2 regions of the Clostridium sp. MF28 genome follow, and region 2 is predicted to be linked to the other one. Evidence: riboswitches for the same ligand, from Rfam matches in the RefSeq annotation. Region 2 holds a riboswitch; the other holds the start of a gene.
What was found. Region 2 has a riboswitch for thiamine pyrophosphate ahead of thiT (energy-coupled thiamine transporter ThiT). Riboswitches for the same ligand answer to the same signal wherever they lie in the genome.
Positions count from the first base shown of each region.

Region 1: another riboswitch for thiamine pyrophosphate. It lies ahead of thiW (energy coupling factor transporter S component ThiW); the one in region 2 lies ahead of thiT (energy-coupled thiamine transporter ThiT).

Region 1 is NZ_CP014331.1:2,470,870-2,476,905, reverse strand. Features, by position in the region: gene AXY43_RS10840 (sensor histidine kinase) at 1-1,426, shown strand, start outside; gene AXY43_RS10835 (FAD:protein FMN transferase) at 1,711-2,715, shown strand; gene AXY43_RS10830 (4Fe-4S binding protein) at 3,144-4,388, shown strand; TPP riboswitch at 4,454-4,564, shown strand; gene thiW (energy coupling factor transporter S component ThiW) at 4,754-5,293, shown strand; gene thiD (bifunctional hydroxymethylpyrimidine kinase/phosphomethylpyrimidine kinase) at 5,324-6,036, shown strand, end outside.
Region 2 is NZ_CP014331.1:3,422,351-3,428,386, forward strand. Features, by position in the region: gene AXY43_RS14735 (hypothetical protein) at 1-295, shown strand, start outside; gene AXY43_RS14740 (hypothetical protein) at 307-879, shown strand; gene AXY43_RS14745 (prolipoprotein diacylglyceryl transferase) at 1,099-1,869, shown strand; gene AXY43_RS14750 (hypothetical protein) at 1,913-2,695, shown strand; gene AXY43_RS14755 (Mrp/NBP35 family ATP-binding protein) at 2,714-3,553, shown strand; gene AXY43_RS14760 (ferredoxin) at 3,683-3,874, shown strand; gene thiT (energy-coupled thiamine transporter ThiT) at 4,105-4,782, opposite strand; TPP riboswitch at 4,837-4,937, opposite strand; gene AXY43_RS14770 (hypothetical protein) at 4,973-5,179, opposite strand; gene AXY43_RS14775 (DegV family protein) at 5,342-6,036, opposite strand, start outside.

The sequences.
Region 1 (6,036 bases), 950 kb from region 2:
ATATAAAACAAAGGTGCAAGTACTTCATGAGAGGTTTCATAATCTAGACTTTAAGAAAATGTCAAAAGAAAATATTGAGGATATAACTGAAAGTGATACTAAAGAAATTTTAAAGAATTTATGGGATAAAAATATGAGTGTAGCTCTAATAAATAAAAATGGAGAGCTGTTAGGTCAAAGAAGCAATATAGATACACCTAGAGATGATGATGACGGTGACGATGATTCAAAGGAGCCTGATGAACGAAAGAGGAAAGAGATACCAGTACCGGTGCTTTCTAGAGATAAATATATAGAGATTTGCAATGAACAAGGGAATTTGGAACATGCATATGAAGTAGTAAGAGATGAAAACAATAATTATCAAATGGTTGCATGGATAAAAGTTGGGGATTTAGATTCACCATCAGGGTTAATACAGTTGAGTACGCCAATAGACGATATTACAAGTATCTTAGATAGGCAAGAGTATGTGCATATTAGTCTTTCAATTATGATTCTCATAGTGGGAACAATACTTGGAATCACTATTTTTAATCGAACATTGAAGCCGTTATATAAGATAACTGATACTGTGGAAGGAATAAGTGTAACTGATCTGCATACAAGACTAACGGAAGAAAGTGGTCAATTAGAAATTAATAGATTATCAAAATCCTTTAATATTATGCTTGAAAGAATAGAGACATCATTTGAAAAAGAACAGATTATCAAAGAAAAAATGAGACGATTCGTGTCTGATGCATCACATGAATTACGTACACCATTAACCTCAATTCATGGTTTTGTTGAAGTATTATTAAGAGGGGCAGCAAAAAATCAGGAAAAATTAGATTTGGCTTTAAACAGCATATTGATAGAAAGTGAAAGGCTTGCAAAACTGGTAAATGATCTTTTAATATTAACTAGGCTAGATCAGCAACCAGTTGTTGAAATAAAAAAGGAGAATTTGAATGATGTTATAAATGAAATAATTCCTCAACTGCAGATACTTTCTAAGGATAAAACTTTAAATATAGAGTTGAAGGATTATATAGATGTATATATAAATAAAAATCAAATTAAGCAGGTCATATTCAATATAACTCAAAATGCTGTAACTCATACTGATAAAGAAAAAGGTGTTATAACAATTTCTACAGGTATAGAAGATTACAAAAATAAAACCTTTGCGGTTTTGAAGATATCTGATAATGGAACTGGAATACCTAAAGAGCATTTAGATAAAATATACGATAGATTTTTTAGAAGTGATTATCACAGAGCTAGGGAACAAGGGGGATATGGATTGGGTCTCTCTATAGTAAAATCAATAATTGATAGCAATCGTGGAAAAATTAGAGTAGAAAGTGAGCTTGGAGTTGGGACAACATTCTCAATATATTTAAAATTAGAAAATAAGGCAGATGAATTTGATATTTTTTGATTGTGCCCAAATAAGAAAAGATGTTACAAAATAGATTTATTATATTATTTTGTAACATCTTTTTTAGTATATATCGTTATTCTATTGATTAAAATATCAACGCATCTTTAGTTTAAGATATCGCTAAGAAAATCTGGGTGAGTAGTCTTAAATAGTTCTCAGCAAATTCTAAGCTTTAACTAAGGATACATTAAGACTTTTTTGTTATAATTCCAACAATGAGGAAATTTATATATTTTAGATAGGTGGGGATTATTATAAGTACAGTAAGTATTTTTATATTAATGATTGTGATAATAATAGTTATTTTATTTTTTATATTTGTGACTGGTAAAATTGAAAAACATGAAGCAACTAGGAGCAGTTATGCTCTTGGAACTTTGATCAACTTAAGAGCAAATGGAAATAAAGCTAAAATGGCAATAGATAAAGCGCTAGAAAGGTTAAACCAAATTGATGATAGAATGTCAGCTTTCAAAGAAAGTAGTGATATATCAAAAATAAATTTTAATGCAGGAAATAAGGGAAAGAAAGTAAATAATGATACTTATTTTGTAGTTAAAAAAGCCATAGAATACAGTAAAGTTTTAGAAGGTACTTTTGATCCTACAATAAGGCCATTAGTAAAGTTATGGAGCATAGGTACAAAAGAAGAAAAAGTTCCAGAAAAATCTCAAATAGAGAAAACAGTAAAACTTGTAAATTACAATGATGTTATTTTTGATGACAAAAATAATTCAATAATGCTAAAACATGATAAGCAAGCTTTAGATGTCGGAGGTATTGCAAAAGGATTTGCAGCTGATGAAGTAAGAGATATTTTTTATCAGTATAATATTAAAAGTGCATTAATTGATTTAGGTGGAAACATTTTTGCTCTTGGAAGTAAGGAAGACGGTTCAGCTTGGAAAGTTGGAATTCAAAACCCATTTAAGCCTAGGGGAGAATTTATAGGAATATTAAGCGTAAAAAATAAATCAATAGTAACCTCAGGCAATTATGAAAGATATTTTATAAAAGATGGAAAGAGATTTCATCATATAATTGACCCTAAAACAGGATACCCATCTGAAAGCAAAATTATAAGTGCAACTATTATATCAGATAATTCAATTGAAGGAGATGGCTTATCAACTGGTGTTTATATAATTGGTATTGATAAAGCTATGAAGATTATAGAAACTATAGAGGGCATTGACGCTATATTTATTACAGAAGATAAGAAAATATATAAAACATCAGGTATTGATGAAAGTATTTTTACATTAACAGATAGTGAATTTTTTTAGCCATTGTGTCTGGAGCTAAATATAGAGGTAAGGGCATAATTGAGGAAATAAGAAAGCTTTAAATCAAGCAAAATGATAAGAAGAGATAATACCGATTGAAACAAACCTCGTTAAGTTGGAATATAACTTATTAGCAGGGATAAATTCAATTTGTACTATCTTTTTTTAGTTAGATTTTTCGTACAATTTAGCCTTTTCCTTAATTCTAAAATGTTTTAATTGCCATTTCTCAGCGAATTCTCAGCTTAGATTAAGGGCACATTAAGGTTCTATTGCTATAATTCACTTAATTAAAGAAATTGCAATAGCAGATAATGAAGTGAAAATAATATTTCTATTGGAAATTAATTGGAAAAATATGATTGATGATAATTAACATAAAAAATTATTATTGCTAAATATAGAGAGTTAGAAAAGGGGAAAGAAACATGGCAAGTAAAATAAAAAAATCGCAGATTATAAGGCATATTATACAATTGATTGCATTTATTCTGTTACCAGGTCTTTATTCAATGACATTCAGTGAAGTAAAAACTGTATATCAAATGATTATCAATGGTAATGTTAACTTTTTGGAAGCATTACCAAGCTTAATAGAATTTATAGCTATTATGCTTTTGACTATAGTATTAGGAAGATGGTTCTGCGGTTGGATATGTGCATTTGGTGCATATAATGACTTAATATATTTTATATCAAAAAAAATATTCAAAATAAAGTTTAGAGTAGATGAAAAAGTTGATTCTATACTTAAGTATTTCAAATATTTAGTATTACTTTTTATAATAGCTATTTCATGGACTATAGGAAGCAGTATACTGGAAAGCACAAGCCCTTGGGATGTATTTGGTCAAATAACTGATGTATCTACTATTTTTTCGAATTTACTTGTTGGATTGATATTTTTAATATTAATCACAATAGGATCAGCGTTTATTGAGAGGTTTTTCTGCAGATATCTATGCCCTTTAGGTGCAATATTCTCTATTATTTCTAAGATTGGAATAGTTAAGATTAATAAGCCAAAAGCTGATTGTGGTAAATGTAGAGCCTGCACAATGAATTGTTCAATGGGGTTACCGCTCTATAAGGTAAATTGTGTCAAAGGTGGAGATTGTATAAATTGCTTAAAATGTACTGAAGTATGTTACAGAAATAATGCTAATGTAAATGTACTTGGAAGAGATTTAGATGCTAAGTTAACAGGATCAGTAGCTATGGCTACATTTTTAGGTATATATGGATTCACTAACTTCGCCGGCAATGCAGTAACTAAATCTGGAATTGCAGCTAAGAGTAATGCAGTTTCAAGCAATTTAAATTCACAAACAGAATCTGCACCAGAAAGTTCAAAATTAAATCATGAAACTACAAGTTCAAATACAGTTCAAAATAATGCAAGTGAATATAAAGATGGGACATACACAGGAAGTGGAACAGGATATAGAGGAGGAACAACTAAGATTTCTGTAACTGTGTCTGATGGAAAAATATCAAGTATACAAGCTATATCCAATCAAGATACTCCAAAGTTTTATCAAAGAGCAGAGGGTACTATAATTAAGAGTATAATTTCAAAACAATCAACATCAGTGGATACTGTATCTGGAGCAACTTATAGTTCGAAGGGTATCATGAGTGCGGTAACAAATGCTTTGAATGAAGCAAAATAATAAAATATACTTGACGTTTGAAACTTAATGGTATAACCTTTAAATTGTGAAAGAAAATTTTGTAATTGAATAACTAGGGGAGCTAATATTTTGGCTGAGATTGGAAAGATTGATTTCCTAGACTCTTATAACCTGATTTGGATAATACCAGCGTAGGGAAGTATATTAATATTATTTGTGTAAGTATTGATATGATTTGTGCATGATTTATTGATGTATCCCTTGTGGATACATTTTTTTTATGCAAAATAATTAACTTCTTTTAAGGTTAATCAATTTAAACGTCATTGTAAAGGTGATTTAGTAAATTTATTTCACATTAAAAAGTAAGTTTATTGATTTTATTATTAAAGGAGTGAATTTTAATGAAAGAAAAGAGTAAAGCACAGAAGATGGCGTTAAGTGGCGTGTTAATCGGTATTTCTGTTATTTTTGGAACATTTTCAATACCGATTGGAGCTGCTAAAATATCTCCAATACAACATTTCGTGAATGTAGTTGGAGCAATAACACTTGGGCCAGTATATGCTCTTATGAATGCATTTGTGACATCTCTAATAAGAAATTTTATGGGAACAGGAAGTTTATTGGCCTTTCCAGGAAGCATGGTAGGAGCATTACTTGCAGGAATTCTTTATAAAAAATTTAGAAAGCCAGGTATTGCAGTAATTGGAGAAATAATTGGAACTGGAATATTAGGAGCATTATTAGCTTATCCTATAGCTACAATGGTGTTAGGAAAACAAGTTGCGGTTTTTGTATATGTTGTTCCGTTTATATCAAGTTGCAGTGTTGGAGCGATTATAGCGTACTTTTTTATAAAAGTTCCTGTCATTAAAAAAATACTAGTAGATAATGAGTTTCAAGTAAAGGGAGAAGCAACTAATAACATAGATAAGATTTAAATGAAATATTATAGGTGAAAGGATGAGTTTATGTTTAGAGCATTAACTATTGCAGGATCGGATACTTGTGGAGGAGCAGGAATTCAAGCGGATTTAAAAGCTTTCTCGGCAAATGGAGTATATGGAATGAGCGTTATCACAGCGGTAACGGCTCAAAATACTATGGGGGTTTTTGGAATTCAAGATATAAATCCTGAAATGATTGAATCTCAGATAGATGTTATTTTTGAAGATATAAGAGTAGATGCTATAAAAATAGGAATGGTTTCTAAAATTGAATCTATAAAAGCTATATCAAAATCTTTGAGAAAAGTTGATAAACTACCAGTGATAGTTCTAGATCCAGTTATGATTTCTAAAAGTGGATTTAATCTGTTATCGAAGGATTCAAAAGATACTTTAGTTAAGGAATTATTTCCATTAGCAACATTAATAACTCCTAATTTACCAGAGGCAGAAGAAATTTTAGGGATGAAAATAGAAAACTTAGATGAAATGAAGGAAGCGGCCTTGAAACTTAAAGAACTTGGTCCGAAGGCAGTTTTAGTTAAAGGGGGGCATTTAGAAGGGGAAGCAACAGACTTGTTATATGATGGAAATAACTTTCTTGTTCTAAAGCAAGAAAGAATAAATACTACCCATACTCATGGAACAGGATGTACTTTATCTTCAACTATAGCAGCAAATTTGGCTAAGAATATGACAATAGAGGAAGCGGTTAGAAGTGGTAAAGAATATATAAC
Region 2 (6,036 bases):
AGACTTATCAAATGATACAAATTATAACAAATATACATTAGCATATTATCCAATGTTAAATTATTATCCTTACATTAGTAAAAAAGGACATTTCTTATTAGGATATAAATGCAATAAAGATGGAGAAATGCAATATATTATATATGCAATACCAGGAAGCAAAGAAAAAAATGATCAACCATATGGTGGAAGAACAGGTTTCGTAACATGGACTAATGATAGTAATAATGGCCAAGGATATTGGTTAATGTTCTATGATTTTAAAAATTCTTCAATCGTAATTCCGGCAAGATAGAGAACATTGTTATGAATAAGAAGCAGTTGATTGTTACGTCAATATTGTTATCATTGATGTTGATACTGGTCATAACCCAGGGCTTCTTTAAAGAAAATTTCGAACAGGTAATTCTTATGGATCAGGGAATAAATAGATTTAAAGAATATTCTTTTGACGAGAATAAATATATTATATCTCTGCCAAGTGAATGGAATGTGGAGGAAAAAGAAAGTAAAGGGCAATATGTGAGTTATGAATTAGATTTTAAAGACAAAAATAATAAGCTTACTGGTTTATTGCAAGTAGTAAATACCAAAGAGGATATAAACGCGTTTGCAGAAAAAGATTTAAATAGTCAATGCCTAGAATATTATAATTCAGAATTAACACCTTTTAAAAATTCCTATAATTCTGGGGTATTAGTTAAATATGAAACAAAAGTAAAGAATGGATATGATTTTAACAATGAATGCTATTATCTAAATTTAGGAGAAGGTAAGACAGCAAAGATATTATTTAATCTTAAGTCAAAGGATTATAAGGATAATATGAAGACTATTTTAAATACGATTATTTCAAGTATTAAATCATCTCAAAGTTGAAATTAGCCAATTTATTGTATATAAAGTTTTATGGATTATAAGTGGTTGATATGAAAAGACTACATTATATGTTTAATATAAAATATATAATTGTGTGAATGTTGAGTTGATGAGTTAAATAAGATTTGCCAAGGATAAGCATAAGTATTATAATTTAAGTATCAAGGAGAGGCCAGAATAGCTTCTCCTTGATACTTATTTGACGTTTGGAGGCGAGCAATGAGGATAATATTATTTGAGATATTTGGGATACAAATAAAGAGTTATGGATTAATGATTGCAATTGGAATAATAGTTGCAGCTGCTATATTTATAAATAAAGGAAAGAAAAAAGGCTATGATGAGGATTCTTTATTAAATTTAGTGATTTTAGCTGTAATAGGTGGAGCGCTTGGTGGAAAGGGATTATTTATATTAACTGAGATTAAGGATATTATTAAAGAGCCAAGCATATTGCTGAACTTTGGATATGGATTTGTTATATATGGTGCCATAGGTGGAGGAGCCTTGGCTATGTACTTATATTCTAGGAAAAAGTCTTGGAACATTGTTGAAATGTTGGATATGACGGTTCCAGGTCTTGCAATAGCCCAAGGTTTTGGTAGAATTGGATGTTTTCTGGCTGGATGTTGTTATGGAGCAGAAACCGAATTACCAATAGGTGTTACATTTCCAAAAGGATCTTTAGCACCAGCAGGAATACACGTGCATCCAACGCAAATTTATTCATCAATATTTGACTTTTTGCTAGGATTTATACTTTTGTACTATAGTAAGAAAGAAAAACAAACAGGAAAGATAGTGGGACTATATTTAATAGTATATAGTATAGGTAGATTTTTAGTAGAATTTTTAAGAGATGATCCAAGAGGGAGTGTCGGGATTCTATCAACATCACAATTTATCGCAATATTTACTTTGGTGATTGGTATTGTTGTATTTAATAACCATAGGATTTTCAAAGGAGCGAAGAAGAATAGTGAGAAATAGTAAGTTTTTAACAATAGTTTTACCATTGGTATTGGTCTCTAGTATGATGCTCTCAGGATGTAGCTTCATTGATAATATAGAAGTTAAAATGAATCTTAAAAATCAACAATTTGATTATATAAAGCAAAATAAGGTGGATAAAATTATTATACAAAGTGTTAGAGATAGTGGATTTAGGTTTGTAGTTAATGATCCTAAAGCTATAGATGACATTTACAAGATTTTATCAGATGGAAGTGAAGTTTCAAAGAAAAGCTCATTAGATCCAGATTATATTTTTGAGGTGTGTACCGGAGATGAAGTGAGAAAGTATCAGTATGTAGTTGGAGCTAACGAACATGGGACAGGAAACTTTTATGATGACGATAAGGCATTTTCAGTACCTAAAAATTTAGAGAATACAATAATGCAAAATCTTTCATTCATAAGAAAGCCAAGAGACTTTAATTATATATATTATCAATCAATATTAAAAGTTATTGATAAGAAAAAAGATAGCTTATCCAACGGAAATAAAGCTGGAGTGAACATATCTGGAGATACAGATTGTTTGAAATACATATTTTCTGTGGATTTAGAAGATTTTAAGAAAAGTTTGAATAAAACTTTACCTAGTGTTGATTTAGTAAACAATAATTATGAAGATTTTGATACAATAATTAAAGTAAAAAATAGAGGATATAATAGTACTGTTTTCAAAACACTAATAACAGTAGATAATAAAAAGGATAATTCCTTTGAAAGTTACTATGTAACGGCAGAATATAATTATAAAGACTGGGATATTAAAATAAGTGAGCCTAATAAGGTCCCACAAGATTGGTAAGTAAAGGAGCATATATAAATGAGTTGTGAAAGTTGTAAAAGTAAAGACACATGTCAATCTAAAGGAACAGGATGTAGTGAAGAAAGTTTAAAGTTAACATCCAGATATGGAAATATTAAAAATGTTATAGGTATTATAAGTGGAAAAGGTGGAGTTGGTAAATCAACTGTAACTGGAATGATGGCAAGTATGTTATCTAAGAAGGGATATAAAGTAGGAGTGTTGGATGCAGATATTACAGGTCCATCTATGCCTAGATTTTTTGGGGTTAACAATAAAAGGGCTAAAATAATTCCATTAGAAAATGATATGGTAAAATTTGAGCCAGTGGAAACAGAAAGCGGGATAAAAATAATCTCCATGAATCTTTTAACAGCGGTAGAAGATGAACCTGTAATCTGGAGAGGACCTGTAATTACAGGGGTGTTAAAGCAGATGTTTGTAGAAACTAATTGGGAAGAGCTTGACTATTTACTTATAGATATGCCACCAGGTACAGGAGATATTGCTTTAACTGTAATGCAGGAATTCCCTATTGATGAAATTGTAATAGTTTCTACACCACAAGATATGGTGTCCATGATAGTCAAGAAAGTTGTTATTATGGCCCAAAAGATAGGGGTGAAGATTAAGGGCGTAGTAGAGAACATGGCATATATAAACTGTCCAGATTGTGATAAAAAGATACGAGTATTTAGCAGAAAGTCATCAGAAGAAAATGCGGAGTATCTTGGAATTCCTTTAATAGGAGAGTTACCAATTAATATTGAACTTACAGAAGCATTGGAGCAAGGAAAAGCAGAGGAATACGTTAAGGAGAATCCGCTATATTCACTAATATTTGAAGGATTGTATTAAAAGAAAACTTCTTTTCCTTATACTATACTTATTTCATCATTTTAAATTATATTATTAAATATACATAACTTAATATTTCTTGGGAAATAATAAGCTTGTAATTTGATATTAGAGGAGATGAAGTAAACCATGAAACCAAAAGTAGATAAAGATACTTGTATAGCTTGCGGATTATGTCCATCTATATGTCCAGAGTGCTTTGACATGCAAGATGATGGAAAAGCAGGAGCTATAGTTGATGAAGTTCCAGAAGGTTGTGTAGATGAGGCAAAAGAAGCAGAAGAAAGCTGTCCAGTAAATGCAATTGAAATAGAAGAATAAAATTTGATTGCAAAATACGACTAAAACGTCTAAAATAAATAATTTATAAATCATAGTTATTTATTATTTGATCAAAAATAGGATTAATTTTGTTTTATAAAACAAAATTAATCCTATTTTTATTCTATATATTTTGTATTAATAAGCTTAAAATGCTGATAAGTGAAATGTTTAGTTACTTCGCATAGATTGGAAACTTAATTGTATATATAAATTGTTTTATATGATAGTTAGTTTGAAATAGTATTTACTGATGATGCATGAAAAATTCTTTCTATAGGAAGAACGGATAAAATTACTAAGCATATGATTCCTTCTATTCCAATCATCGGACCATTAACAAGTAAAGAATAAACTACTGGAGACATCCCTTCTGGGGCAAATGACCCGAAGAAAACTATACCAGAAATAAGATGACATAAAAATCTGACCAGTATTGCAATACTCACTCCAACTAATCTTCTTTGTTTGAAGAATCCGGCAAGACCTAATGCTGTAAAGGGCAATGGATAATCAAATAAAACTTGAACCGGATGTAGTATATATGGATCCAGTATTAGGGTTATTACACCATAAAGAAATCCTGTTAAACATCCAACTTCAGGACCGTATATGAATGCTATAAGCAATACTGGTATCATGCTGCCTAAAGTTATGCTACCACCTTGAGGAAAATGATATAATCTTAGCATTTTTAATATGGTGGCTAACGCTAATGCTATACCAATTCTAGCAATTAGTTCTGGCGTGAATTTTATCTTTTTTGCCTTAGCTAATGCTATAAGTAGTAAAATACATCCTAATAAAGTTATAATTGACATTGGACTTGCAAGAATATCTTGAATATTTTGGGAGAAATTCTGGAAAAGTTTAGAAAATTGTTCGATCCAATCATTAAAAATTGACATAAAAAAACCTCCTTAATTGTGCTCGGAGATTATCAACCAAATAAATAGTTTAAAGTTTTTAAGAGGTTGCATTCCCTACGCTAGAATTAACTAGATCAGGTTTTAAGGGTTTATGAATATCAAATCTCAGCCTCTCGGCTCCCCTAGCACATTATAAATATATTACACTTATACTATTTTATACCTATTATTATAGATAGTCAATTACATTGTATGTGTTAAATTTGTTATTATTACTTAAATTGGAATGTGAATTTGAACTAGACGCAATCAAATTTATAGAGTGATGTGGGATTGTGCTATTTGGCAATTTATTTGATGAAATGGTGAATATATCATCATTTCTATTAACAATAGTAGCATCTTTGTATGTTGAATCTAATATAAAACCTTTCATAATAACAAAACAGTCCTTTCAGTAAAGATTTCTTTGTTATTATTATTTACAAGTAGAAAAGTAAGTATACTTGTAAAATATTAAAGAGCTAAATAAAAAAATATGAATTTTAATATCTAGCTCTTTAATTATGAATGAATAGTTAACATATATATTTTTCGCTTAATCTAATCTTTCAACTATAAATCCAACAAGGCCAGGTCCGGTATGAACGCCAAGAGCAGGGCCTATTGATCCTCCTAAAGTACATTCAATTAGATTAGGAATATCTTTTATAGAATCATAAAGCATTTTAGATTTTTCAGGTGCATTCCCGTCTAAAACCCAAACTTTACATTTATGATTTTCTAGATAATTTGTTAATATATTTGTTAATTTAGATATACACTGTTTTATGCCTCTTATCTTACAAACCGTATGGTATATGCCGTCATCGCCAACAGTAATAATAGGCTTTAGATTGAGCACGCCCGCTATAGTTCCGGCAACTTTACCAACTCGTCCTCCCTTTATTAAGTATTCTAATGTATCTATTGTAAAAAACACATCAATCTTATCTCTAAATGAAGGTAAAGTTATCACTATTTCATCAAAGGATTTTTCTTGCTTTATTAGGTTTAGAGTTTCAATGACCATAGCTCCTTCTGACATGGTTAAAGTCATAGAATCAAATACAAAAGTTTTCACTTCAGGGACATTTTCAGATGCAAGTCTTGCAGAGTTATAAGCGCCAGAAAGGCCACTTGATATTGTTATAATAATTGCATGTGTATATCCTTCGTTTTTTACTTGCTCTAAAGCAAATGTAAAATCATCAACACCAGGTAAGGAAGTTTTGGGTATCTCCTTAGGTAAAT